3 regions of the Bacillus sp. T3 genome follow, and region 3 is predicted to be linked to each of the others. Evidence: riboswitches for the same ligand, from Rfam matches in the RefSeq annotation. Region 3 holds a riboswitch; each other region holds the start of a gene.
The links. A riboswitch is a leader RNA that binds a small molecule or an ion and turns the genes downstream of it on or off. The one in region 3 is predicted to bind thiamine pyrophosphate.
Positions count from the first base shown of each region.

Region 1 (9,936 bases), 1.8 Mb from region 3:
TTGTAAGTTTGCTTTGTTAAATTTGTCTGTTGATTTCCGCTCCAGGCACTCGCTTTCCGCGGGCAGTCCGGGAGCCTCCTCGGCGCCTTAGCGCCTGTGGGGTCTCCCGTGAACTGCTGCTCCCGCAGGAGTCTCGCGCCTTCCGCTCCAAACAACAGAGTGCTTAAAAATCAAAAACGTTCTTTAACACAGCTTTTAAGCTAAAAATTATTTCTTTCGAGCTTTGACCGTTTGTTATCTTAAAACATCCATTGGGGCAGCATCCATGTCAGTGTAAGTTTTGTTTTCCCCTGCCATTGCCCAAATAAAAGTATAATTGCTTGTTGCGCTGCCACAGTGGATCGACCATGGTGGAGAAATGACAGCTTGTTCGTTTTTCATCACAAGATGTCGAGTTTCTGTTGGCTCACCCATAAAATGGAACATTCTCGCATTTTCATCTAAGTCGATATAAAGATAGACTTCAGATCTGCGGTTGTGTGTATGTGTTGGCATTGAGTTCCATACACTTCCTGTATTTAGTTGAGTCATGCCCATTACAACCTGACAGCTTTGAATTCCTTCAAGATGAATCATCCGACGAATCACACGATCGTTTGCATTTTCCAATGAACCTAAACGATCTCCCTCGATATCCTTAAAGGCAACATGTTGGGTCGGATACTCTTTATGAGCCAGCGCAGAGTACAAATAGTATTTAGCTGGGTTTTCAGCTGACTCGCTTGCGAAAAGTAATTCCTTTTTTCCTAACCCGATATACAAGCAATCCTTGTTGTCCATGACATATTGCTCGCCATCTACTGTAATGACCCCTGTTCCGCCAACGTTAAAGATTCCAACTTCTCTTCGTTCTAAGAAGTAATCTGCTTTTATTTCATCGTAGCCTTTTAATGAGATGACCTCTTCTGTTGGAGTAATGCCACCGATAATCGTACGGTCCTCCATGGTATAGGTTAATTTGATTTCATTTGGTACGAACAGCTCTTCAACAAGGTAGTGCTTGCGAAGTTCGTCTGTTGTAAAAGTTTTGGCATGATCAGGATGTGTTGAATATCTTATTTCCATAATCTACAACTCCTTTATATCTATTGTTTACATTTCTGTTTTTGTTTCACATCGTGGAACGGTGTTTCATAATTTAATTATAGCGGTTACATATAATTATTGCTAGTTAATTTTTATAAAAAAATAATGACAACTTTATGGAGCCAAAAAAGGGTAGTATTACCATAATGATTTGTTTAATTAGTCTGTTGATTTCCGCTCCAGGTGTTCCCTTTCCGCAGGGGAGTCTCGCACCTTCCGCTCCAATCAACTGATGCACAAAAATCAACAAAGTTCTTTAATATTGCCTTTTTAAGAAAACAAAAGAGCAGTGGAATTAAATTCTCACTGCTCTTTTGCTGGTTAGTTTATCCATCAGCTTATTATTTTATTATAAATCGCTCGAGCTCGAATTGGGTCGTTGGTACCGTGAACGATCGCCCGACCATCGCGGAAGAAGACGATTCGATGACCTTCAAAGGTGAATGCTAGCAGATAAGGATTGGTGACAACCTCACGAGCAACACCCGCAATGCTCTCTGCTAAACTGTCTAAAGCCATTTCTTGTACTTGCTGCTTAGCACCCAGGTCGCAGCTGAACGGCATCTCGGCCACAGAGAACATCAGTCTTCTGTTGGTTATCAAATGATAGATACGGGAAATTCGCATCTAGACTACAGGTTGGACAATTTTTATTTTTTAAGGCTCCAATTTTGATTTGTGAGCTTTCGCCCTTCCAAATATCGAACGACTGTAACACCGGGCTAAAATCGGCACCGGTGACAAGCCGAAACACATGTGTCACTTGGTAAGAGGCGACGAGCTGGACGATTGGGCTGATTACCCCAACCGTGTCACATGTCATCCCTTGGGCTGGCAAATGATCCATTAGGCAATGGAGGCACGGAGTTCTTCCTGGGATAATCGGGAAGGTAAGCCCGTAGCTTGCAACACACGCCCCAAACACAAACGGGATTTCGTATTTGATCGCGGCATCATTGACGATTAACCTTGTTTCAAAATTATCTGTTCCATCGACTATCACCGATATACCCCTGCAAAACTCTTCGATGTTTTGAGCATTCACATCCGCTACGATAGCTTCAATCTCAATCTCACTATTTATCTCTTGCAATCGATTTTTCGCGGCAATTGCCTTTGGTAATTTTTCAGCAGCATCCTTTTCTGTATACAATTGCTGCCTCTGCAAATTGCTCCGCTCCACATAATCACGGTCAACGATCGTGAGCTGTCCGACTCCGGCTCGCGCGAGCATTTCGGAGCTCGCTGAACCGAGTGCGCCAGCACCAATCACCAATACATGAGCCTGTTGCAATTTCTCTTGACCGGTTCCACCTATAAATAATGCTTGCTTTTTATAGCGGTCGCTCAAGATGTCACCATCCCAGACAAAGGGCTGCTCGCAACTCCATAATTTTTTCCAGGAATACGGCCTGCTTCAAAACCAAGACGGCCAGCCTCGATTGCAAGCTTCATCGCCAGCGCCATTTTCACAGGATCGTTTGCACCTGATACTGCTGTGTTTAACAGAACACCATCTGCACCAAGCTCCATCGCAAAGGCCGCATCCTTAGGTGAGCCAATTCCGGCATCGACAATCACGGGAACAGAGGACTGCTCAATGATGAATTGCAGATTGAGCGGATTCATAATGCCACGGCCAGAACCAATGGGTGAAGCCCCAGGCATAATCGCATGAACGCCAAGCTCCTCTAAGCGTCGCGCAAGGACTACGTCATCCGACGTATAAGGGAGGACGATGAAGCCCTCGGCCAAAAGCATTTCTGATGCTTTTAATGTTTCAACTGGGTCTGGCAAGAGCGACTTATCACAGCCAATGACCTCGACCTTGATCATGTCACACAGTCCTGATGCTTTTGCTAGTCTGGCGATTCGAACAGCTTCCTCCGCTGTTTTTGCCCCAGCCGTATTCGGTAATAGCTTATATTTCTGTAAATCTAGCATTTCGAGAAAATTAGGCTGCGAAGCTTCAAAAATATTCATTCTACGCACGGCAAAGGTCAGGATTTCTGCTTCTGATACCTCGACCGCTTCCTTCTGAATATCAAAGGATGGATATTTCCCTGTTCCTAGCAGCAATCTCGATTTAAACGTTTGGTTTCCAATTTTCAACATACTCAACCGCCTCCTACAAAATGGATGATTTCAATGACATCGCCCGCAACAACTGGGGTGATACGATAGTTTTCTTTTACAGCAATCTCTTTGTTTAACTCGACGACAACAATTCGATCTTCGAGCTGATAGAATGCTAGTAAATCCCAAACAGTCGTAACCTGTTCTGGCAGCTCGACAATCTTTCCATTTAACTGAACCTTTTTGATTAAATCCGTTTCATTCACCATTGAAGCCCATTCCCCCTTTATGCGTATACAGATTCGCTGCGTTCCAGCTTGAACGCCTCGACCCATTTTGGATTTACCTCTCGGCCTAGCAGTAAATCGCGGACCATCATTCCCGTAACCGGAGCAAGTAGGATACCGTTTCGAGAGTGACCTGTTGCAAAAATCAAGCCGTCATGGTCTGGATGCTTGCCGATAAATGGCAACGTATCAAAGGTCTGCGGACGCAATCCTGCCCAAAAATCATGCAAGCGCATATCGGTCACACCCGGCAGCATCAATTTAGCCTTGGTGATAAGCGCCTCAATTCCACCAATCGTACATTGCTCACTCCAGTCATTTGCTACCATTGTTGCCCCAATCACAAACGTGCCATCACGACGCGGTACAATATAGCTGCCATTATGAAAAATCGTCGCTTTAAGCGCCAGCTGATCACTCTTAACTGAGATAATCTCCCCCTTGATTGGGTAAAGCTGATGATCAAATCCAGCCTGCTTAAAGAATGGGCTGCTCCATACACCACTAGCGACGACGACATACTGTGTATGAAACTTTCCTCTTGTTGTGCTAATCTCGTAACCGGTGCCACAACGCTCGATCCCCTCGACCTTCGTATACTCATAGATTGAACCACCCAGAACTTGAACACTACGGCAAAATCCGCGCGCAACTGAATTAGGAATCAAATTAACATCATCCTGAATGTAGGCGGCCCCGATAATCGTTTCACTGACCTCTGGTATTGCTTTATGTACTTCGGCAGCATCAACCCAATCCACCGTTGGCAGTGAAAGAGCCCCACTGAGCGCTTGTTTTTCCAATTGAGAATAGGCTAATTTATAAATTCCGCCTTCTTTTACCTCAAAATCAAGCCCACAAAGCTCGTGAACCTCTTTCTCTAGACTTGCATAGGCCAGTTGGCTTTCTCGGGCAAACGGGTAGAAGAGCTCAAGATCATCCGCTTCAGAGTGAGCGCCAAGCATTCCGGCTGCTGCTCCGGTCGCCTTTCTGCCAATCCGATCAGCTTCAAATACAGCTACATCCATATTTTCCTTGGCAAGATGGTAGGCGATGGACGCTCCAATAATGCCACCACCAATTACCGCTACATCAAAACTTGTTTTCATCGCTAACTCTCCTTACTTTTTCAAATAAATGTCGTGCAGTATCGGCTGGAGCAATGCTTGAAAAAATGCCAGACATCATCGCCACACCCGCTGCACCTGCTTTCTGCATTAGCCCAACCCGCTCTGGTGTAATCCCGCCAATTCCATAAACCGGAATACAAAGCTTCTTGACCATCTCCTCCAGTAACGTTAAGCCATTGGCTGGTTTACCACGCTTACAATTCGTTTCAAAGCAGTGACCATAAACAACGTAATCTGCACCATCGATTTCTGCCTGTTTCGCTTCTTCAAACGAATGAACAGATCGTCCGACGGTTAAAAGTGGATACATATTTTTAACGAGCGCCACTGGAAGCCCATGACCTGGGAGCTGGACGTTTGGAATGTTAAACAGCAACGCCAAATCCAAACGGTCATTTAAGACGATTTTTTCCAGGTGTCACTCCGATTTCTATTAACCGGTCAAGCAGCTCACTTAGCTCAGACGCTGATTTTCCCTTTTCACGGATATGGACAAAATCAACATAGTCCTGTATTTGAACAATTATCTTCACAAGCTCGGTCACGGAATGCCGGTCATCCGTTACAGCAATACATTTCACCCCAACACCTCCCTATCTAAAAATTTCAAAAAATGACTTTGTTAAAGCACTGTTGATTTTTGAGAACTCTGTTGATTGGAGCACCTGGAGCGGAAAGCAACAGACAAATTTAAAAGCCAAAAAATAAAAAAACCACTCTCCCGATAGGAAAGTGGTTGATATCCGTTGCACGTCAAAGAAACACGCACAAAAGTATGCGCCACTTCCCTACGCAGGTCCGAACCTGTTCAGGTTTTGAGGGTTTAAAAGTAAACTACTTTATTCTCAGCCCTTATCAAGGGATCCCCTAGTGATTATGTAAAAAATAGTTATTAATAAAAACAAGCTAATTATAACACAAATCAAAATTGTGGCAATAATTAAATTAAAAAGTTAACCTTAATGGTTTAACACTGCCTTTCCATCCAGTCCAATGAAAAATAGTGGTTCAATCATAATTTTCCAACTGCCTCATATTATTTAATTAGTGATTTTGTTTTATTTTTAAAAATGGCTTTTTAGGAGGGAAATTAATTGAGTTATTCAAATCCTTACTTGGATTACAGAGTATATCCTCAAGGCTACTCACCATATGGCGGGGCAGGAGGTCAAATGACCGGGTACCCAACAAGCACACCAAGCTTTGGTGCCCAAGGCGCATTCCCACCGGCAACCAGTGGTGGTGTGCCACCTGTGCCACCAACCGGGTTTCAACAGCAACAGGTTCCCCAGGCGCCTGGTCCAGGTGGCCAGCTGCCAATAGAGGAATCGTATATTGAAAATATTTTACGATTGAATAAAGGAAAGCTTGCTACTGTGTATGCGACCTTTGAAAACAACACACAATGGAATGCCAAGATTTTCAAAGGAATTATTGAAGCTGCAGGGCGGGATCACCTCATCCTTTCTGACCCGCAAACCGGCCAGCGTATACTACTGCCAATGGTCTATCTCGACTATGTAACATTTGATGAGGAAATCGAATATGAATATCCATTCGGGGCAGGACCGTTAGTCAGCAACCCTCCTCGGTAAATAAGAAATGCGTAAGGCGCACAGCCTTAGGCGACAAGCACAAGACGAGCCAGCCGAAAGGTTGTTCTTTGACCTTTTGGATGGATGGCTTGTGACCTCGAGCCGATGGCGCCTGGAGCTGGACACCCATCAAAATTGAATGCTTTCTTTACTTTAAACAAAAGGATTATCTCCTTTTCAGCGACGACAAAATAGCAAACAAAAAAGACTCTGCTCGTTTGATTGAACTATACCCTGGATAACGGACACTGATAAAAAAGTGCCCCTATCCGGGGTTTTTTGTGTTTCAATAGATTTAATGAATATGGGCGGAGGATTATCATGAGTAAGAATATTTATAATGAATTCCAAATTAAAGAGCTTGAGAAGAATCCTAATGTTGTGAGCGTTTCTGAAAGGTCAATCTCGTATAGTCCGGAATTTAAGGTAAAAGCAGTTACGGATTACAAAAGTGGAAAAACACCATCACAAATCTTTATTGAACATGGCTTTGACCTCAACATGATCGGTAAAGATCAACCTAAACGTTGTCTTAGGCGTTGGAGGGATTCGTATAAAAGGTTTGGAGAGGATGGTTTCCTTACAGAACGCAGAGGCAAAGGGAGTACAGGACGCCCTTCTTCAAAGCATCTTTCCGTGGAAGAGAAATTACGAAAAGCTGAGGCAAGAATTAAATTCCTTGAGGCAGAGAATGACTTCCTAAAAAAGCTGGAAGAGTTAGAAAGGCAGGCGCTGAAGAAGAAACGATTTTAACGGCAGCTGAAAAGTTTTCTCTAATCGAGAAAACGTTAAGAATACATCAGTTAAAGAAAGCTGTTTCCTTCCTGTGTAAACTGGCAGGTGTAAGCCGTAGTGGCTACTATGATTGGTTGAAGGCTGCACCTTTACGTGCACAACGTGACGAGCAGGATGAATTGGATATAGAGTTAATCCAAGAAATTTTCATTAGCAAAAAGGAAAAAGTAGGTGCCCTCCAGATTAAAATGATTATGGAGAATGATTATACAGCCATAATGAATCACAAAAAAATTAGGCGTCTAATGGCAAAATATAATCTTGTAACCAAAGTAAGGAAGGCCAATCCCTATCGTAAGATGGCCAAGGCAACCCAGGAACATCGAACCTGCCCTAACCTTCTTAACCGAGAATTCAATCAGGAAGAACCAGGGAAAGTCCTGCTTACTGACATTACTTATCTCTATTTTGGAAAGGGTCAAAAAGCATATTTATCTTGCGTAAAGGATGGAGCTACAAGGGAAATTATTGCGTACCACTTGTCCACATCTTTAGAGATGGATATCGTCTATAAGACGTTAAAAAAGTTAAAAGTAGCTGTCAGCAATCATTTTCACCCAGAAGCCATGTTACATTCTGACCAAGGTGTCCACTATACGCATCCTCTATTCCAAAGCAAAGTGAAAAAGCTTGGCATAACTCAATCAATGTCCCGAAAGGGAAACTGTTGGGATAACGCACCAATGGAAAGCTTCTTTGGACATTTTAAGGATTTAGCAGAGTATAAATCCTTAGATAATTTAAAAGAGGTTAAGAGAGAAGTAGATCGAGTAATCGAAGAATATAACCATCACCGTTATCAATGGGGCTTAAATAAAATGACCCCGGTACAATACCTGGGCCACTTATTAGCTGCATAGGCGCTTTTTTAAACTGTCCGTAAACGGGGGCACAGTTCAGATTTCAACGACAGAGTCTTTTTTTATTAAAGATATTTAACCGCTGCAATGATGATTAATGTCCATGCGGCCAAGAAAGCCACTCCGCCAAGTGGAGTAATCGCCCCGAGTACACTAATTTTCGTTAACGCCAACACAAACAGGCTTCCTGAAAATAGCACGATCCCCGCTAACATCAACCAACCGGAGGAGGTAAGCAATGAATTCCCCGGCAATTTCGCTACTAAAATTCCAACCACCAACAGCCCTAATGCATGATACATTTGATATTGGCACGCCGTATTCCAAATATCCAAATAATACGGCTCAAGCTTCCCCTTTAAGCCATGGGCACCAAATGCCCCTAATGCCACCGATAAAAAAGCATTGATTGCTCCTAAAATAATAAATACCTTCACACTTCTCCCCATCCTTCTTCTATCAAAATCAACCCGGTAGTTCCAGGTCTTACTCCCTTTATCCTTGAAAAATAAAACTTGTTGTGTGGTTTCTTTTTATTATTAAGCCTGTCCATTTCCTACCGCACTTGCAGTCAGCCTGCCCATGCGCCCCCTAAAAATCAAATAAAGATTCGCCGTTCGCCTCTCCATTATCGATTTTAGTTGGCTCAGTATTTGCAAACGAAAGTGCAGGAGACGTTGTTGTCATCGGCTTCGTATTGCTGATTTGAATTGGCTTCTGAGGTTGAAGCTGCTGTGTTGCCTCCGGCTCATCTAATACAAGCTCGCATAACGTTTTGATCGCTTGAATTCGCTCTCTAATTTTCGTTTCTGAGCTCGCACTTTTTGCTGATTGAAGTTCCTGGTCCATTTTTTGCAATAGCTTACGCATTGTAATACTCATTCTGTTCACCTCATCTTCTCAGGTAGTCCGTTCATTTTGTAAGTTTCACGTGAAACACGTCGCTTCAACTCGAAATCTAGCTGACTCTATTCTACATGATTTGTTTTTTTATTTCACAATACTTAGCTTGGGAAATTTTATAAGTGGTGCTGATGCAATTGTGCCATTGCATGGTACAAGAAAAAACCCGTATCCGATGAGGACACGAGTTTAATATTTAACCTAATAGTCTTTGATATAGGGATTTGGCTTGATTTAAATCCTTTGTTCCGTGAATAAGAGCACGGCCGTCGCTAAAAATAACCATCCGTGTGCCTTCGTATTCGACAGATAGCAAATACGGATTTGCTTTCACTTCATAGCCTAAAGTCGTAAGCTGCTCTGACAAAATCGTTAGATTAAGACCTTCTTGCTTCGGTGGACGTATTTGGACAGTGTCGCGACCGCATAGCACTGTCGATTTTGTCATATTTTCGACGTCAAGATAAGGGTAGGTTGGCTGATCACCACAGGAAAGGCAGCTCGCATCCTTTGCTTTTGACATTTTCATCGATGAATACTGGTTTCGCCAAAGGTCGAAGCTGACAAAGCCCTGGACGTAACGCCTCCCAATCCTCGACGAGAATCTTTAGAGCCTCAGCTCCTTGATGAGCGATGACCATTCCCACTGCCGGAGCGATAATTCCACCGGTATCACAGGTCATCCCTTGAATCGGAATAGCCTTTAGCAGACAGTTTAAGCACGGAGTCACCCCAGGAACAATTGTAAAGCTCATCCCGTAGCTGCCAACACAGGCTCCGTAAATCCAAGGAATATTATATTTTTGTGAGATGTCATTCATCATCATTCTTGTTTCGAAATTATCAGTTGCATCAAGAATGAGGTCGATGGTGGAGGTACGGGACTCAGACCCAAAGCTTGAGCTTGAGCCAGCTGTGACAAGTTCCTCCATTAGCTCGGGAGTAGCATCAGCAATAAGGGCTTGAATGTCGACATCGGAATTGATGGCTTGGAGTCGTTTTTTTGCTGCTGCCGCTTTTGGCAGCTTTTCACGCACATCTTCCTCCGTATAGAGCTGCTGCCGCTGCAGGTTGCTTTCCTCGACATAATCGCGGTCGATGATAGTGAGGCGGCCAACACTGGCTCGCGTCATCATTTCCGCGCTCCCAGAACCAAGTGCACCTGCGCCAATGATCAGGACATGCTTTTCACGAAGCTTAGCTT
Region 1 is NZ_CP137761.1:290,542-300,477, reverse strand. Features, by position in the region: gene kduI (5-dehydro-4-deoxy-D-glucuronate isomerase) at 235-1,065, opposite strand; partial or broken gene RGF10_RS01650 (ThiF family adenylyltransferase) at 1,420-2,437, opposite strand; gene RGF10_RS01645 (thiazole synthase) at 2,434-3,207, opposite strand; gene thiS (sulfur carrier protein ThiS) at 3,204-3,431, opposite strand; gene thiO (glycine oxidase ThiO) at 3,449-4,558, opposite strand; gene RGF10_RS01630 (thiamine phosphate synthase) at 4,542-4,955, opposite strand; gene RGF10_RS01625 (beta/alpha barrel domain-containing protein) at 4,972-5,160, opposite strand; TPP riboswitch at 5,348-5,458, opposite strand; gene gerQ (spore coat protein GerQ) at 5,674-6,174, shown strand; one part of gene RGF10_RS01615 (IS3 family transposase) at 6,496-6,868, shown strand; one part of gene RGF10_RS01615 (IS3 family transposase) at 6,868-7,829, shown strand; gene RGF10_RS01610 (DUF423 domain-containing protein) at 7,895-8,266, opposite strand; gene RGF10_RS01605 (YwdI family protein) at 8,421-8,711, opposite strand; partial or broken gene RGF10_RS01600 (MoeB/ThiF family adenylyltransferase) at 8,929-9,936, opposite strand, start outside.
Region 1: another riboswitch for thiamine pyrophosphate. It lies ahead of RGF10_RS01625 (beta/alpha barrel domain-containing protein); the one in region 3 lies ahead of RGF10_RS15825 (ABC transporter substrate-binding protein).

Region 2 (9,936 bases), 2.2 Mb from region 3:
ATCCCCTCTTCAGCGACCTGCTTATCAATGACCAACACACGTGTATGTGAATAAATCAATCTTCGCGACAAACCGACATTCATTTTTTTTGCCAACTCTGAAATGGAGTTCCCTTCCAATCGGTAGGTGGTATTAGCCGTGTTTCCCATCTGACTCGTTTTTGAGAGTTCAGAGGAATTAACTGTACTAACCGTTAAACTATATTTTTCCTTTTCTCCTTTTTCAACAGCAAGACCTGTTACGATTGATATATCGTTTAATTCAATAATATCCCAGCAGCCGCTGAGTAGAAAAACAAACAATAAGGACACATACCGTGCTCTTCTCATCCCCTCCCCCCTTTTGCGGTGGCTTAGGCTTTGAGACCTTCCCTTTATTAAAGGTTTTACTATTTAAATAGGAAGGCTTACGCAGGTCAGCCCAGCTTGGAACCCGGAAGAACACCTCTCCTTGGTCTTCCACTATAAAGGGAGCAACCGGCGCTAAATAGGGCACTCCAAACGAGCGAAGACTGACAAGATGTGCAACCATAAGGATTAATGATAAAAGGACACCATACAGTCCCAATGCTGCAGCTGCCAATATAAATGCAAATCGCAATAATCGGGTCGGAGTTGAGAAATTGTAAATCGGCGAAACAAACGATGCGATCGCTGTAAACGCCACAACAATGACGAGTACGTTTGAGACTAAACCTGCTTCCACCACGGCTTGGCCAAGGACTAGTGCACCGACAATCGATACCGTTTGTCCGACCGCTCTAGGCATCCTAACTCCCGCTTCCCTTAGTACCTCAAAGGTAAATTCCATCAACACGATTTCAATTACAGCCGGAAACGGAACTCCCTGTCTTTGCGCTTGAACACTAATAAGCAACTCAGTCGGAATGAGCTCATGGTGAAAGGTTACAAGTGCAACATATAAGGAAGGGAAGACCATTGCCACCATAAATGAAACATAGCGAACAAGCCGCATAAAGGTACCAATTAAAAATGAATGATAATAATCCTCGGGACTTTGGAAAAAATCGGTTAACACGGTTGGGGCCAAAAGAACAAACGGGCTGCCATCCACTAATATGGCAACTTTCCCCTCGATTATACCGGCAGCCACCACATCAGGTCTTTCTGTATTAAAGATTAGCGGAAAGGTTGTGAACGTTTCATCAGCTATCGCCTCATCAAGATTTCCAGAGTCAAAAAGAGCTGTTAAATTGACGTCTTGTATTCTTCTTCTTACTTCATTTAAAACGCCTTCGTCGACGACTCCATTCATATAGCTAATCGCAACAGCCGTTCTGGATTCTGTCCCAACTACAAATTCCTCAAACTGCAGTCTCGGATTTCTAATCCGCCTTCGAATTAATGTCATTCCCACTTGAAGCGATTCATTAAAGCTATCCTTCGGACCACGAATAACCGTTTGTGTTGTTGGTTCAGATATAGAACGGTAATCCGTGTTGCTAAGCGAGAATAAATAAGCTTGACTATTACGATTAACCAAAATAAGAACATAGCCATTTAGTAAATCCACTGTAATTTGACGAACGTCTTCACGTGCTTGATAGGACAAGCCTGAAAAGATTTTTTGGCGAACCATTTCCATATCGTTCCAATCCATGAACTGATATTCATGTTGATTTAGCTGAGCTAATGGCTGAAGAATGACGCTATTCACTTCATTTATATCGACCATGCTTTTTAAATAAACAACGATCCCCTTGTTATCAACTATTTGAATAATTTGGATTTCTAAATCACTGGTGTTTCCAAAAATCGCTTTTAGCTTTTCGATATTCTCATCCAGATCGGAAGAAGTTCTTGTATCATCCATATTTACCTGTTCCTGTCCCCATTGCTTTGCTTGTGGGTAGGATTTTTTAAGTTTATTCTTAAAAAATCTCACTGTTCTTTCCCCCTTTTTTTCTTTTAAGCCATATTCCAATAAAGAGCAACAGGACCGGAATCAAGAAATCAAATAAAATTTGAATACTGTATATTTTTTTACCGAACTCAACGTATTCCAAATACGAATTGGCAGGTAACAAGGCCGAAAATGCGATAATTACAGCTACTGGGAACACAAATGAGCGATATGAACGCTTAAAAAGATGCTCTAATCCTTTTAACCCTGCGTAAAAAAAGATAGAAGCCCTGACTAAAATCCCTAACAGCATGATAAAGACAATCAACAAATCAATCCGTTCCACGAAATTTAACAGCTTCACTTCGTTGGCAGCAGAAAGCAATGGATAGCTAGTCCTCTCTTTGATCGGACCTAGCGTCATAGTTTGCAGTAATGAGGAATAACAGAGAATCAGTCCGCTTGCAATAACAGCCCAAATTCCCCATTCACTTACTTTTTTCCTTGATTCCATATCTGGAATCAAGACAAGAAAGGCGACAATCTCACCAAATGGCAGGGTCAAATGATAGGGGAAAATAGCCTTTAAAACTGGCTGGATTCCCTCACCTAGGAATGGTTCCAGAAATTGAACAGATAATTCATTGGAAAAAAGCAAACCAATTCCAACAAACAATAAAAACAAAAGACAATAAGGAATAAAGATTTCAGCTGATCGAGCCAACACCTCAATTCCTAAAAATAAAATATAAGCACTCGTTAAGACCATCGTAATCAGGAAAATATGAATCGGTGTTTGCCTAAAAATCGTATTGACCATTAATTCTCCTATATTTCGAATCGAAAGGCCTGCATTGATAAAAAAGTAAAAAATGTAGCCTGCGCAGATTATTGCACCAATTAATTTTCCAAATCCACCCGCAAGCATTTGAAACAAATCCTTTTGTGGATATACGGACATCAGGTAAATAAAAAAATAAAAAATTACTACGCCACCCCAGCTTGCTAACAGAATCGCCAGCCAAGCGTTATTTCTCGCCTCCTGTCCAATATTCAAAATCAATGCACTTCCGATATCAAAAAGGACAATAAGGATAAATAATTGTAATCTAGATATTGTCTCTTTATGGACTGGTTTCATATTCTCACCCATTCCTGCAGATCATTGCTTCATTTGTTTTTGTTTCCACCACAAGATTGGAAAAATTACAAAAGGAATTCCTATTTGCAGTGGCATATGGAAATAAAAAGGAATGATTTTTAACCCCTCCTGAAGATGCTCTGCATAATTTTCGCTAATAAAAATAGAGAGAAAGGCTATCTGAACGGACATTGGCCAGATAAGGTTACGAAATGGAATATGAAAGATGTGCTCCATTCCTTTTAACCCTCCATAAAAAAAAAGCGAAACCTTGACTACAATCCCAAACATCACTGTAAACACAATGAGTAAATCCACTCGCTCAATAAAGTTTAATAATGAAATTTCACGCGCTGCTGTTAGCAGGGAAAACTAGCGCGATCCCTGATTGAAACCCCAAGTGTGCAAATTTGAATAATCGTAGTGTAAACAAGAGTCATCCCACCTACACCAACGGCGCACAATAGAATCCTGTTGGTCTTTTTTTTAAATGTCATGCTGGAAAACAGCATCGTAAAAACAATTAATTCTCCAAACGGAAAACCAAGAATGTCAGGAAAAATGGTTTTTACCACGGGCATGATGCCATTGCCTAATACTGGTTCAAGAAAAGAAATATCCAACTCGCCCGAAGCCCAAATGCCTATTCCGATAAAAAGTAAAAAGAACAGAATATAGGGAATAAAGATTTCTGATGACCTTGCCAGAACCTCCATTCCTTTTCTCAATATGAAAGCGACCACAAGCATTAATAAAATGTCAACCACTTCAAGTGGCGTAGCCTTGTAAATCGTCGTGACCATAAGTTCTCCAAAATCGCGTAACACCCTCGCAGCAATATAAAAAAAATAGAAAATATAAACGATGGCTAACGCTCTACCAACCCATTTACCAAAGCATAGGTCAAATAGAGTAAAGAGGTTCGTCTCGTTCGACATTTCCATCAGAAAGAGATAATAGCGAAAAAGAAGGATGCCGAAAAAAGTGGCGATTAAGATGGCAATCCAGGCATCCTGCTTCGCCTCACCGCCGATCCCGATAACAACGGCTGACCCAGTGATGAAAATAAAAATCAAAATACTAGCCTGAAGAATCGATATCGATTCAATTTTGTTATTATCCATTGCTAATACCAGTTGCTTGCTTTTTTTTGCGCTCTTTGACATCCATAATGATGCAAAGGATGAACCCAAATAACAATGCCGCTAAAACCCATGTCCGCTGTGTACCATCCTGTAACATCATGATGATAAAATACATATCCTCTATAGACTTATGAAGAAGGTAGTAATCAATCAAAAAAACACCACTAACCATGAGCACCAGAACAAAAATATAAGCCAAAGAAATCATTATCGACACACCCTAGAAGAGTAATTCCTTATTTTAAGAACAGTTTCAAACATAACTGTTTTCCATTAAACTTCTAACTAATTTTCGGTTATTATGTGTAATTTTGGAAATATGTATTCAATCATTACCAATTACTTCTTTCTAACCATTCCATAAAAAAAAGGATGAATTTCTGTAGAAATTCATCCTTCAACCTACTATTAAATAATGATTTGATTTCGTATTTCTTTCGCTGCCACCATAAACGACGGCGCATTACTTATCGCTGATATGACTGACACGCCGTCTGCCCCTGCCTCAATCACGGAGGCACAATTTTTATCATTGATTCCACCTATCCCAACAATCGGAATAGTGAAGCCTGCTTTTCGCAGATCCTGAATCAATGTATACCCAGCAGCCTCACGGGCATCCTCCTTTGTAGTGGTTGGAAATACTGGGCCTATCCCTAAATAATCGGCTCCTTGGGCGATTGCAAGTTCTGCCTCACGGGTACTATGTGCAGATACACCGAGGATTTTATTGCCGATACGCTGCCGAACACTTTCAACAGATTCATCATCCTGTCCAACATGGACACCGTCTGCATCTAGTAAAAGCGCCAAATCGACATCATCATTAACGAGAAACGGAACAGAAAATTCTCGACAAATTTGCTGGAGTTCTTTGGCCAACTCTAGTTTTTCCAAGCCTAAACGTGCTCCTGTGCCTTTTTCTCGAAATTGAAACAGCGTTACTCCGCCTGCTATCGCTTCCGCTAGCACTTCAGCAGGATTTTTATAACAGTTATTGCCTCCAACGATAAAATACACCTGCAGTAGCTTTCGAATCTTTTCCGAATTAATTCTTGTCACTTGTAATCAACAACTCCTTACAATATTCTTACCCGTTGACCTCAACTCTCCGCCCATATGCCCAATGGTTTGTTGGCCCATGACCTGAACCAATATGGAGGTCGTCTTCTATCGCTGCCTGAATAAATTGTTTTGCAATCGTCACAGCATCCTTAATATTTCTGCCTTGCGCTAATTGCGCTGTAATGGCTGCTGAAAATGTGCACCCTGTACCATGAGTATTTTTCGTCTGGATTCTTTTACTAGTAAAATAGGAAAATTCTTTTCCATCGTATAACAAATCAACGGCCTCGTCGGAGTCATCATCATGACCTCCCTTAAGTACCACATTCTTAGCTCCTAGCTCGACAAGCTTAATTGCCGCTTCTTTTTTCTGTTCAAGAGATTTGATACTCAATCCCGTAATCACTTCCGCCTCCAGGAATGTTTGGTGTAACAACCATCGCAAGTGGAAGCAGGTACTCTTTCAATGCGGTAATCGCTTCTGCTTGAAGTAAAGAAGCTCCTCCCTTTGCAATCATGACGGGATCGACTACTACATTCTTCCAGCCGTAGTAGCTAATTTTTTCAGAAACTGCCTTGATAATTTCGGCGTTAAAAAGCATTCCAGTTTTGAGGGCATCTGTCCCCATATCTTCACCAATCGCTTTAATTTGTTGTATGACAGCATCTGCTGTTAAGGGATAGACTCCGTGTACACCTAGTGTATTTTGAGCTGTTACGGCTGTAAGGGCAGACATCCCAAATACCCCCAACTCCTGAAAGGTTTTTAAATCGGCTTGTATTCCAGCGCCGCCACCGCTATCCGAGCCTGCAATTGTTAATGCTTTTCTGACCATATCCCACACCATCCTTAAGAAATTTTTTCAACTCGACCATATTGAATGACATCTTCTGCAGAGATCCTGTTTAATTGGTTTAAAAATTCAATTTGAAAGCTTCCTGGTCCAAGCTCCGCTGTTGTCAACGCAGCAAGCTCAGCAGCAATACCATAAACCGTTAATGCTGAAGCGCATGCTTCGGCTACGTTCTGTTCAACTGCAACAAAAGCAGCAATAACGGACGTTAATAGACAGCCCGTTCCAGTTACTTTCGTTAAAATGGAATGCCCGTTTCGAACGACAATCGTGTCAGTACCATTTGAAACAAAATCTTCCTTTCCCGTCGCGACGACAACTGTGTTTAGTTTTTTCGCTGTTGAAATGACTAAATCCAATACATCACCTTGTGATTCTCCGGCATCAACACCCTTGACAGTCCAATTTTCACCTGCGACATTGGCAATTTCAGCTGCATTTCCTCGAATTACGGCAAATTGAATATTTTCCAAAAGGCTTCGGGCGGTTTCTGTTCTGAATGGAGTCGCGCCTGCTCCGACTGGATCAAGCATGACAGGTACCATGTGCTCGTTTGCTGATTTACCAGCAAGGTGCATCGCCTCAACCGTTCTTTCATTTAGCGTTCCAATATTGATAACAAGGGCACTAGCGATTTTCGCCATGTCCGCAACTTCTTTTCGGCTATCAGCCATCACTGGCGAGGCTCCGAGTGCTAATAAGCCATTTGCCGTAAAATTAGTAACAACAACATTTGTAATATTGTGGATAAGCGGATTTTTTTCACGAACCCGCTGCAACAACATAGCAATTTTTTCATTATTCATATTCGATTTCCCCTTTTTTAAAAAATAGGTTTAGTAAAAGCGGATTAATTCCACCAAGTTGATTGGAGCGAAAGGTGCGAGACTCCTGCGGGAGCAGCGGGACAGGTGAGACCCCACAGGCGCTTTGCGCCGAGGAGGCTCACCGCCCGCCCCGCTGGGTCGCTGAGCACCTGGAGCGGAAATCAACAGACAAATTTAACCCAGCAAAAAAATAAAAGCCAGATCCCGATGGACCTGGCTTTTGTAAGTGAAAGAATGACGTATACGCTTTTCACTACTTTCCTACGCTGGTATCACCCAGATCAGGTCCAAAGGGTTTAAAAACACAAAGGTTTCTCTCTCAGCCCAATTCGGGCACCCCTAGTAGTTCCATATGATATTTTCTTACAAAAATATCATAGCTTTTAAAAGATAGACTGTAAAGAATTATCTGTCCATTCAAAAATTTTACCGTGTTGTTTCACTATTTACTGTATGAAATTTAAGCCCCTAGCTCATGTTCCTTAAAAATTTCATCGATTTTTGCCAACGCTTGAATTGCGTCTGCTCCTTGAGCGGTAATTTTGATCGTTGCTCCTTCAGGAATTCCGAGTGACATGACACCCATAATGGACTTTAAATTTACCGTTTTTTCTTTGTATTGAAGTGAAATTTCTGATTGATATGGAGCAATCGCACTGACTAGAATCGTTGCCGGCCGAGCATGTACACCAGCATGACTTGTGATTGTATAGTTTTTTTCTAACATTGATATTCCCCCTTATTTGAAAAATTATTATTTTACTAATTCACAAACTTTCGCCACTACATTATCTACTGTGAATCCAAATTCTTCGATTAGTTTGTTGCCTGGTGCAGATGCTCCGAAAGTATCGATGCCAAGAATACTTCCTTCAAAGCCAACATAACGATGCCAGCCAAATGAAGCACCCATTTCAATTGCCAAGCGTTTCGTAATACTACGAGGTAAAACAGATTCTTTGTAGTCTGCTGATTGCGCTTCGAAACGATCCCATGATGGCATGCTGACAACAGATACGAAAATGCCCTTTTCTTCAAGTGCTGCTTGTGCCTTAACAGCTAATTCAACTTCAGAGCCTGTTGCGATTAGAATCGCATCTGCGTTTTCTTTTTTCGCTGCAGAAAGCACGTAGGCTCCTTTAGAAACCTTTTCGTAAGTATCTTCTGCTGCACCCTCAAGCACTGCTAAATCCTGTCTTGATAAGACAAGCGCTGTTGGTGTATCTGTTGATTCAATTGCTAGTCTCCAAGCTGCTGTTGATTCATTTCCATCAGCAGGACGAATTACAGAAAGACCTGGCATAGTACGTAATGCTGCTAAATGCTCGATTGGCTCATGTGTTGGGCCGTCTTCTCCTACTGCAATACTGTCATGGGTCAGCACGTAAGTTACAGGTAATTTCATAAGTGCTGCTAAACGAATGGCTGGGCGAAGGTAATCAGAGAATACGAAGAAGGTTCCACCAAAGGTTTTTAATCCGCCATGAAGAGCAATCCCGTTCATTGTGGCACCCATCGCAAATTCACGAACACCGAACCAAATATTTTTTCCGCTATAATCGGATTTACCGAAATCAGCTTTATTTTTCATATACGTTTTATTGGAACAAGCAAGGTCAGCAGATCCACCAAAGAAGGCTGGAACAGCTTCCGCAATCGCATTAATCGCATCACTTGAAGATGTACGAGTAGCAACTTTCTTCCCTACCTCGTAAGTTGGTAATTGCTGTTCCCAGTTTTCAGGAAGCTTTCCTGCAATCGCCGCTTCTAGTTCACTTGCAAGCTCAGGGTAGGCTTGTTTATATTGCGAGAATAATTCATTCCAATCTGCTTCTACCTTTTCACCGGCAACTTTTACTGCTGCTTCGAAATGCGCATAGACATCCTGTGGAACATAGAAGCTTTCTTCGAATTCCCAGCCATATGCTTGCTTAGTTAATGCAGCTTCCTTCGCTCCTAGTGGAGAGCCGTGTGAATCTGATTTACCGCTTTTGTTTGGTGAACCAAAACCAATAGTAGTTTTAATTTCAATCAAGGTTGGACGTGTTGTATCGGCTTTTGCTTCCTCAATTGCTTTGGAAATTTCCGCAATGCTATTTCCATCTTCAACACGAAGAACCTGCCAGCCATATGCCTTATAACGCGCTTCTACGCTTTCAGAGAAGGCTAGGTTTAATTCTCCATCTAGTGAAATATCATTTGAATCATATAAAACTACTAATCTTCCTAAGCCTAAATGACCTGCAAGTGAGGAGGCTTCTGCTGAAACCCCTTCCATTAAATCGCCATCACCACAAATAGCATATGTAAAATGATCAATTACATTTAGTGATTCACGGTTATATTTAGCAGCTAAATGTCTTTCAGCCATTGCCATTCCGACTGCAGTCGAAATCCCTTGACCAAGTGGTCCAGTTGTAGCATCAACACCTGATGTATGGCCGAATTCAGGATGTCCCGGCGTTTTGCTTTCCCATTGTCTAAATGACTTAATGTCATCCATTGTTACTTCATAACCTGATAAATGCAAAAGACTATACAAAAGCATAGAACCGTGGCCTGCAGACAATACAAAACGATCCAGGTTAAACCAGGTTGGATTGCTTGGGTTATGGTGCATAAATTGCGTCCATAATGTATAGGCCATTGGAGCAGCGCCCATTGGCATTCCTGGATGACCAGAATTTGATTTTTCGATTGCATCAATTGATAATGTTCGAATGGTCATAATAGCTAATTCTTCTACGTTCTTTATTGTCATAACTGTTTCCACTATAAAACACTCCTAAAATTTTTTGTTGGTGTTGGTGGTGAAACTCTATTTCTATTAATCAATGCAAGAGCCTATTGACCCTGCAAAATGCTTAAACAATATTGCCCAGTTCTTGGTAGGCGACTTCATTACTCATAATGAGTAATTGCCCAGAATCCATCCCAAATTTTAACCAGAGAATGATTTGCTCTGCTAGTTTACTAGCTAGAATACGATCAATTGCTGTCGGGTATGACCCCATACATAATGCTTCATCGACCACGGATGC
Region 2 is NZ_CP137761.1:914,818-924,753, reverse strand. Features, by position in the region: gene RGF10_RS04675 (Ger(x)C family spore germination protein) at 1-329, opposite strand, end outside; gene RGF10_RS04670 (spore germination protein) at 262-1,905, opposite strand; gene RGF10_RS04665 (GerAB/ArcD/ProY family transporter) at 1,892-3,004, opposite strand; gene RGF10_RS04660 (hypothetical protein) at 3,026-3,322, opposite strand; gene RGF10_RS04655 (GerAB/ArcD/ProY family transporter) at 3,364-4,128, opposite strand; gene RGF10_RS04650 (hypothetical protein) at 4,121-4,357, opposite strand; gene thiE (thiamine phosphate synthase) at 4,558-5,211, opposite strand; partial or broken gene thiD (bifunctional hydroxymethylpyrimidine kinase/phosphomethylpyrimidine kinase) at 5,240-6,050, opposite strand; gene thiM (hydroxyethylthiazole kinase) at 6,065-6,874, opposite strand; TPP riboswitch at 7,137-7,246, opposite strand; gene RGF10_RS04630 (phosphocarrier protein HPr) at 7,356-7,622, opposite strand; gene tkt (transketolase) at 7,650-9,656, opposite strand; gene RGF10_RS04620 (6-phosphofructokinase) at 9,760-9,936, opposite strand, start outside.
Region 2: another riboswitch for thiamine pyrophosphate. It lies ahead of thiM (hydroxyethylthiazole kinase); the one in region 3 lies ahead of RGF10_RS15825 (ABC transporter substrate-binding protein).

Region 3 (9,936 bases):
CTGACTGATAAATGGCTCAATCCACTTCACCACCTTTGCCCTGCCAACGAATAATATATTTTTCCAAGGCAATAATCCCAGCAAAAAACAACAAACTAAGGAGCATAATCGAGAATATTGCAACAAATACCTTGTCCGTTCGAAATGAAGACGAAGCCAGCGTCATATACACACCAATTCCTTTTTCAGCTCCGAGCCATTCAGAAATAACCGCTCCCATTACACTATAGGTAGCGGATATTTTTAATCCAGAAAAAATGGAAGGAAGAGCATAGGGCCATTCCAGCTTCCAAAATAATTGATATTTAGATGCCCCTGCCATTAACATATAGTGACGATGTGACAGTGGAACATGTTTAAAGCCATCAAGCGCTGCCACAGTAATCGGGAAAAAGCAGATTAACGTAATGACAATTAACTTCGGCATCAACCCGAAACCAAACCAAATAACTAATAGTGGCGCTAGGACAATAATCGGAACATTTTGCGATAAAATAAGGAGTGGATACACCGCGTCCCGAATCCACGGAACTAATTGAAGAAGAATGGCCACGATTAATCCAATTGCAGCACTAACAGCAAATCCTTCGACCGCAATCGTTACGGTTGAAAGTAAATCTGGAAAATAATTATTCCAACCATGGTAGGCTTCGACAAAAATAGTTGACGGTGCTGGCAGAAGCCATTCTTCAACGTCCAATTGTTTAACTAAAGCTTCCCATAAAAAGAACAAAAGAAGGAGAACCACAACGGGTCTCCATCCTTTCATTAATCTATTGTTTCGTTTCATCGATATTTCTCCGTCAAGGTGTCCATCGTAATTCCTTCCGGTTGATAAAGTACCTTTATTTGAGAGATCACATTTCTACTTCCGATTTCAATCATGCGCTGATTCATTTTTTCAATAATGGTAAACAACAGTGAGAGTTCACCTTCCATCGTTGTTTCTAAAGGATGAACTTCATATTTTACACCTGATTCGTGAATAATCGAGATTGCTTCATCTACATAAGGAATGACATCTTCCCCATTCGCCGTCTTTGGTATAATTTGTATACTCACGAGAGCATTAGCCATCATTATTCCTCCTATTCAGGTAAAAACTCATTCGTAAATGCTTTATCAGCATCTAATTCCTTGTCTAAAAGACCATTTTCAAACATCCATGATGCATAATTTTCCCAAACTTCTAGCTTTTGTTCACCCCAACGTGCTGCATCGTCTTTGTATTTAGGTGCGAGCCACTCTTGGCTTTTTTTCACAAGGTCAGCATCTAAATCTGGAGCTGCTTTAATAAGAATATCCGCAGCGTCACTTGGGTTATTAATTGAATATTCATATCCCTTTGCTGCTGCCTTTAAAAAGGCTTTAACTACTTCTGGATTTTCGCTAATCATTTTTTCATTTGTCGTCAACACTGGTGTATAATAATCTAACTTATCGGAGTAATCCGTTAAGTACATCATGTTGATTTTTTCACCACGTAACTCTGCTTCAACGCCCGTCCAACCATAATAAATCCAAGCAAAATCAATATCCTTCTTAACCGCTGTAAAGAAATCGGCATCACCAATATTGACAATTTTCACCTTATTAACATCTGCATTTTCCTTTTTCATAAGTGAATCAATCACGGATTTTTCAACAGGTGATCCCCAGCCGCCATATGATTTTCCTTCAAAATCCTTCGGAGATACAATATTTTTCTCAGATAAAGAAGCAAAGCCGGACGTATTGTGCTGAATAACGGCTGCGATTGATACAAGTGGAACCCCTTGAATTCGAGCCTGTGTTACGCCTTCTTGGTAGCCAACCCCAAATTGTGATTTACCAGACGCGACTAACTGATCCGCACCTGCTTCACCAGGCATAATAATATCAACATCAAGTCCCTCTTCTTTAAAGTAACCCTTTTCCTTTGCCACATACAATCCAGTGTGGTTTGTATTTGGAGTCCAATCCAGCACCACACTAATTTTTTTAAGCTCTTTTCCACTTTCTTTATCAGCTTTCGCATCTTCCTTCTTTTCCGCACTACAACCTGTTATTAACAAAGCTGCAAGCAAGAGACCTAGCCACTTCTTCATGTTTATCCTCCTTTTATTTGTATCTACCTGTATGTATCAACCTAAAGAACAGTGATTCAAAACAAAAAAGCACCTAGGAATATCTCCTGGGCGCATACTAACAAAAATTATTTTGTAATGATATGTTCCCTCCGCTGGCGTTAACCAGATCAGGTTCAAAGGGTCATTATCTGCGGATAATATCTCAACTGGCCTAACCAGTTCCCCTACATGTAGATTATTCAGTTTCGAAATCATTCATATTATAGCAAACGAATCTAGGTTTGTCAGCAAAGAAACCCCGAAGATTGTCGAATTATTCACTTATTTTCATTCCCTTCTGAAGTTCCAAACGTTCAAATATTATTCAATAAAAGTAAAAATAATTTACTTTTATCATAATTACATTCATGTAAACTGAATATTAGAATACCATACTTGGGAGAAAAACAATGAAGCACAACGATGCAACCGATAAAAATGTAAACGAAGTAACTAGAACAAAACTTCCTGAAATAGACCTACAGGTACACTCTTCTCATGGAATTATTGATGAACAATGGGATCAACGGAAAGAATTAAATCCACAACAAATATTAATTAATGAAAAAACAGTTTATGCGGTCGATCAAGCAATGAACGTTGTTATAACGGACATCAATGGAAATGTATTGTATGGAAATCGGAATATTTTTGATTTAACTCTTTATAAACCTGAAGAAATAATTGGTGGTCATTCAAGAGTATTTAATGCACAATTCCACTCAAATGATTTTTTCAAAAACATGTGGGATACCATTCTGTCAGGTAATATTTGGCGAGGAGATCTCAAAAACAAAAGAAAAGACGGAAAAATTATTTGGGTCCGATTAATTATTACTCCGTTATTAGACCAATCAGGGAAACCCTATCAATTTGTAGCATTAAAAGAGGATATAACAGAAAAAAAGAAATCGAATTTCAGCTTGCTCAAAAGGATAAGCAGCTTAGTGCAATAACCTATAACAGTTACGATATCGTTGGTATTATGAATCAATTCGGAGAGATCACCTATTTAAATCCGGCTTTCGAACGAGTACTCGACTTTCCCTCCTTTGATGCGATTGGAGCCAATTTAGAGTCATTCTTTGACAACGAAGATCACCTTTATTGGTGTAATATGATTGAGGAGATCATTAAAAATCCTATCGAATCAATCCGTAATCAAGTTAAATTGAGACACAGGGATGGAAGTACGCGCTGGTGTGATGTTGTCTTCACAAATTATTTAGCGGACCCACATATTAATGGTATAGTATTCAACATTCGCGATTTTACAAAACAAAAAGAGGCAACAGATATAGTAAACCAACTCGCAAATTTTGACTTTTTGACAGGTCTACCAAACCGGCGGCATTTTGAAAACTATTTACGAGATTCTTTAAAAAGTGCTAAAAAGGATAATAGCCGTCTAGCCCTCTTGTTCGTAGATTTAGATGGATTCAAACATATAAATGATACACTTGGACACGAAATTGGTGATCTCCTTTTAAAGGGAGTTGGAGAACGGATTACAAGTTTTTTTGAAGAAACTGCTTTTGTCTCTAGACTTGGTGGGGATGAGTTTGCCGTTGTTATACCAAATGTTAATGAATATGTTTATCTGCAACTGCTTGCTGAAAACCTAGTTAAAGCTTTCAACCTTCCGTTTATAGTTGCAGAGTATAAATTAAACGTGTCCGCGAGTATTGGTATTAGCATTTATCCTATTGCTGGTGAGGATATGGGGACTCTATTAAAAAAAGCAGATGTTGCTATGTATCGAGCAAAGCATAATGGAAAAAATCATTATCAGCTCTATATTCCTTCGATGGAGCAGAATACCGTTAATACGTTAATAGAATAGTTCTCTTATATAAAAGCCAAAAGGAGCTAAATCCCCCTGGATTAACTGAGGTAGATTTTGCTCCTTTTTCATTCGATTATACATTTTTTAGAATAAGCAAAAGCCGGTTGGTTCGTGCTTCTCGTTCTTCCTCAGAAACTAAATCATATTTTTTCAACAGATGAAACACATCATTTAATATCTCTTGCGAGTGTTCTTCACGAAAAAAATCTGCAAACAACTCACATACTTCGCTAGATAGAAAGTTCCTTTGAGACTCAAACTTTTTTCTGACATCTTCTAGTGAATGATCTAAATTACATAGACTCACGGCTAGCCCTCCTTCACGGTTATTCATTAGTATACAAGAAATTGGGGCAAAGAAAAAGAAGACTAATGTCCTTTTTGAACATTAGTCCTCCCTTTCGTTTCCGTCTTATTTACTATCTTTTCCTTTTACATACTGATAATCTTTTGGATCTATTGGTGTAAATCCTTCAGGAGTATAGAATCTTAATAAATCCTTCGTAACGATTTCGTCAGATATTTTAAGTCTTGTACTAACCTGATCAGATAACTCCTTATCTAATTCAGTATCAATTAGTTCACCTGTTGCATTGTTATATATTTTGCCACCAACACTCGTAAGTTCTGGAGATACAAAGTCTCCATTACGGAATGGTACGGTTTGGTTGTGATCTGGTGATAAAAGATCTGTACCCATTTGCAAATAGTCCTTCGTATCGATTCCCAAAAGGTGTAATACAGTTGGCATAACGTCCACCTGTCCACCGTATGAATTGATGATTCCACCTTTAACACCTGGTGCCACGATAAACACTGGAACACGCTGCAATTGAGCAGTTTCAAATGGAGTGATTTCTTTACCGAGTACTTTTGACATCGCTTCATTATGGTTTTCTGATATACCATAGTGATCACCATAAAGGACAATAATCGTATTCTCGTATAAACCAGCAGCTTTTAAATCATTAAAGAATTTTTGTAACGCTTGGTCCATATAATGAGCAGATTGGAAATAACTATTTACAACATCATTGTTACCAAAATCACCTTTTGGAAAATCTGTATCACCCTCATCCATTCCAAATGGGAAATGGTTTGATAGCGTAATAAATTTAGAGTAAAAAGGTTGTTTTAAACTTGTTAATAAAGGAATTGATTCTTCAAAGAATGGGACATCCTTCATTCCATAATACTTGGTGTTTTCCTCACTCATATCATAATATTCGGCATCGAAAAATTTATCATAACCAAAGGCTTTATAAATTTCGCTTCGATTCCAGAATGTTTTATAGTTTCCGTGAAATGCTGCTGATGTATAACCTTGGGTTTTTAAAATCCCTGGCATAGCCTGGTAAGTATTCTGCGCTTTATTCACAAAGACAGATCCCTGTGACATTGGGAAAAGTGAGTTTTCCATCATAAATTCAGCATCAGATGTTTTTCCTTGTCCAGTCTGGTGGAATAGGTTATTAAAATAAAATGCCTCACCACTATGTGCTAAAGAGTTTAAGAATGGTGTTACTTCAAGGTCATTAATTTTATAATCAATGATAAAGGACTGAAGTGATTCCATCGAAACATAGATTACGTTCTTCCCTTTAGCCTGACCAAAGTATGCTGGGTTTGGAGCAGCGTAGTTTGCTTTTATATAGTTTTCGACGTCAACAATATCACTGCTATCCGCCATCGCTCGTTGACTTGATGAGCGGGCATTTTGAACAATATCATAGATTGTAAAATTATAAGCACCTAAATATTTAACTAAGTAGTTTCGGTCAAAAGAACGAGTCAACAGTTCAGGACGATCCTTTTCTGCTAAGCCGAGATTAAACAAGAAAACAATAACGGCAGCGGCAAGTACAAAGGCAGCAGGACGTCGATTGTTCCCGTGTAAAGGTTTAACTACTTTAAATACTAAAAACAAGATTAATAGAATAGTATCGGTAAAATAAAATACATCCCAAGGAGACATTAGTGACAAAACACTATCTCCAAGTTGACCGGCATTCGTTTTTGTCTGCAAAAGAACTGGGACTGTAATAAAATCACTAAAAAAGCGATAATATACAACATTTGCATACAAAAGGAAGGACAGAATAAAATTCACAATAATAAGAGTTACGTTTTGTCCACGTTTACGGAACAATAACGCAATTCCTAAAAATAGCAAGGTAGAGCTTAAAGGATTAATAAACAATAAGAATTTTTGTATCCTATTATCGATTCCTAAATCAAATTCTATTAGGTAGGCTGCATACGTTTTGATCCAAAACAGAATAACTGCTAAGAAGAATAAAGAAAGCGATCCACTTAGTAGTTTTTTTGGAGCTGTTAAAAACTTTTTCATTGATTACACCTCGATTATTACTAGTAAGCTGAATGAATGTATAATACGATATCACATTATTTAGGAGTTGGAAACTTAACAGGTGAATTATTCATTAATGTGCCGTATTTTGTTTACCTATTATTAGACGATTCTAAACCAAGAAAAGTTTCACTTATTTTATCCAGAATAAATTCCAAAAAAAAAGTGGAGTAGTCTCCTAAATGATTTTAACACGATTAATTCAAACTTCAAGTATATTTCCGACGAGCTTAAAAAAATGTGCTATTTGGACTACCCCCTCTTATTCCCTCTTGTTTGTCACTTCCAATCCTGAATGACAACCACTCCATCTGTTACATCAATCGTATTGATTTCACCATCGTAATAAAGCTTCCCGTCCCTTTCAACAAGCAAGTTTTCATAGGTTTGGAGTTCTTCACTGGTTGGTAGTTGAATAATTACCTTCCGGCCTAAATCCACTTCTGGTGCCTCAATCTTAATTTGGCTTTTTAAATAAAAATGGATGGCAACAATCAGTCCAGCCGTTAGGAATATCAGTATCAGTATTTTGGTTTTAAAAAATCGATAAGTTTGATCATATACGCTTTTATTCACGTGCATCCGCCTCTTCTCCCTAACTTTGTCCTCTATCTGATCCGCTCAATCAAGTTCATCCCACTTAATTTATGCACGTATTTTAAAAAAATTGACTTTAAAGTTAAGGAGCGTTGAAAAAATGAAAAAAGGTCTGAGCCTCCTTAGGAGAATCAGACCTTTTTGTTAACGAGATTGAATAAACATTTGAACCCAAGCGCCGTGATAGAAGCCAACACCTATAGTATTGTAGCTTGAGTTTAAGATATTTGCGCGATGACCTGAAGAATTCATCCATGAATTCATTACTTGTTCCGGTGTGGTTTGACCCTTTGCGATATTTTCACCCGCACTTGAGTAAGAAATACCGAATGTCTTCATCATATCAAAGGGTGAACCATAGTTTGGACTGGTATGGGAAAAATAATTTGAGTTAATCATATCTTCTGCTTTTTTCTGAGCAACATTTTTTAGGTCTGCGCGATGAACAAGCGGCTTTAAACCATGCTTAGCACGTTCAGCATTCACTAACTGTGCCACTTGGTTTTGGAATGTACTTGGGCTTTCTGCAGACGGTTTCAAGCGAATGATTTCACCAATATGCATATTATATGGCTGGACATTTGGATTAAGTGCCATTAATTGCTTATAATCTAGTCCATATCGCTGTGCAATAAACCAAAAAGAATCACCTGCTGAAACCTTGTAAAATTCAAAAGGCGGTTCTTTGAACATTGTTATTTCAGCCTTTGAGAAAACAGGCATAGACATAAACAAGACAAACGCAGAAAGCAAAATCTTCTTCAGCATTTTTACACCCTCCAGGATAAATTGGTTACCCTATCATTATCCTCAGTAACCCATCGCTTTAATCTGGAGGTTATTTCCAGAAAAAGGGATGGTCTAATTGACCATTCCCTCAGCTGTCGAGAAACTCACGACAGTCTATTACTTTTTTAGTTCACCGCGGTAGTATGGTGGTAGGCGGACATAGGATACGCTATTTGTCATAAAAGCGTTCATTTTTCTTTCTATCGGACATAGAAGCCTTTATTTAGCGATTTGGCACCCTATTTTCGTTATTTTTTGCAAAATAACGCATCTAATGTCCGGAACAATACCATATAAGAAGATATTTAGGAAAATAACGCACTCATTGTCCGCGCGATTTGAATTTCCCACCGTTGGAGTAGAAGGTGCAAATACCCTTCCTCGACAATTCGGGAATGATCTGATTGATCATTCCCCATTAATTACTTTCCACTGTTAGCATATGTTTCCTTCATGATGAAATAAGATTCCTTTAATCTTTCTTGGTAGCTTGGTTGCTCCCATTCCTTCCATTGAAACAAATACGCATCCTTTTGATCTAAATTGCTTTCACTTAACGTAGGAAAGGTTTGGATGGAACCATCCTTTTTATTGGTTACAATCCCAATTCTGATTCCTTCCGTTTTTTCTACCCCTTCTATACCCTTTTCCCAAATATTACTCATTATTAAACGCTGACTGGGATCTTTCACATTGAGTAGCTGCCATGGAATCCGCATTTCAAGCATTTTCTGATCTTTGCTTATACTGACATCTGTTAGTGATTGATATTGTTCTGAATCAGGATTACCATTTCCATACAGAAGCTTTCCTGTTTCAACATCCTGAAACTTAATATTGATCCCCTTATCCGGTATTTCAAGCTTTTTATTTAACGCTAATCGGATTGGATTAAACATACCGTTATTCTTTTCATTTGTTCCTGCTATTTCTGGAATCATATGAAGCTGATGACCGTATTGGTAATAAAATGGATCGTAGTAGCTATCGACTAATATTTTTGATTCCTTTTCTCCATACAGATTAATAAGAAAGTCGACACCAATATTTGTGTTAATTTTTTTCGAATCATTCAACGGGATATTCATTTGCCCTTGATTCGTAATGGTATCAAACAGTAAGTGTGTCGATTGCACATCCCAATCAATCTTTTCATTATAATCAAGTCGGACGTATACATTTGTTTCGTCAGCGTGAATGTAAGCTTTTTGAAGCAATCCAGTTCTATTTTCATCACTATAGATTGGCTTGATGTTATTTCGAGTCCAGTCACCATCATTTCCATCCACATACATCGTCTTTCCTTGCTTACCCGTATCAAAACCAAGTAGTCCAAAATGCTGTTCATTCGTTTGCACATTTGACCAATATGGGCGACGATTTGGATCATCGTAGTCCATTGTATTCCAAGTTCGCTTAAACCACTCATCCTGCCAAGAGAATACAACTCCACCTGCATAGCCTTCTGCAACAATTGATTTGAACAGTCTTTGGTTAATTTGACCTTGTTCCTTTTCTGACAAAGCTCCTTGATTCATTCCATAAACATTCTTATGTGTAAGACCACGGGAAGAAGGAACCCCAAATTCTGCTACTACGACAGGAAGCTTGTGCGCTTTAATAAGCTGATGTAAATAACCGGCATAGTTATTTTTCTTGCCCTCACTGTCACGGTAGTTCGTATACGTCTCATCAAGATTTAAACTGTCAGGATAATACGGATAAATATGATAAGAGGCAAAAAAACCTGCCTTAAACCTTTCCGTTTTAACAATATGATTTGGGTCAACGGACACGAGATCTTCACTCTCTAAAGGCTCTTTTGGATGTTCCAGTAAGTCAGTGGTTACCCAGTTTGAGAAGCTAACCGAGTGTTGCCAATGATATTGATTAGATTCATACTGTGTTGTAAAATCAAGCATCCGTGCTAGCCAGCCTTCAAAGGGTGTTGCGTCCTTCGTATTAAAGTATACTCCTGTATATATAGCTTGATCAGGATTCTGTTGATTTGTATGCAAGACGGCTTCCGGGTCCCACTCGATCCCAATCAGAAGCCCTAAGACATACTTCGAAATATCCCAGGTGTAGCTACCAGAGGCATGCCCAGCTTTATCTGGTATTTGTGCATTTCCATGTATGGCATCTATAACCTTTTTAATTTCCTTTTGAAAATCTTCAGTTGTATCGTTGGAAAATGCATTTTGACTTGAAACCAACTTTTCCTC
Region 3 is NZ_CP137761.1:3,080,222-3,090,157, forward strand. Features, by position in the region: gene RGF10_RS15810 (ABC transporter ATP-binding protein) at 1-20, opposite strand, end outside; gene RGF10_RS15815 (ABC transporter permease) at 17-790, opposite strand; gene RGF10_RS15820 (thiamine-binding protein) at 787-1,077, opposite strand; gene RGF10_RS15825 (ABC transporter substrate-binding protein) at 1,089-2,087, opposite strand; TPP riboswitch at 2,197-2,305, opposite strand; gene RGF10_RS15830 (PAS domain-containing protein) at 2,519-3,064, shown strand; gene RGF10_RS15835 (sensor domain-containing diguanylate cyclase) at 3,094-3,951, shown strand; gene RGF10_RS15840 (hypothetical protein) at 4,028-4,261, opposite strand; gene RGF10_RS15845 (lipoteichoic acid synthase) at 4,367-6,304, opposite strand; gene RGF10_RS15850 (hypothetical protein) at 6,605-6,907, opposite strand; gene RGF10_RS15855 (CAP domain-containing protein) at 7,067-7,690, opposite strand; gene RGF10_RS15860 (glycoside hydrolase 5 family protein) at 8,134-9,936, opposite strand, start outside.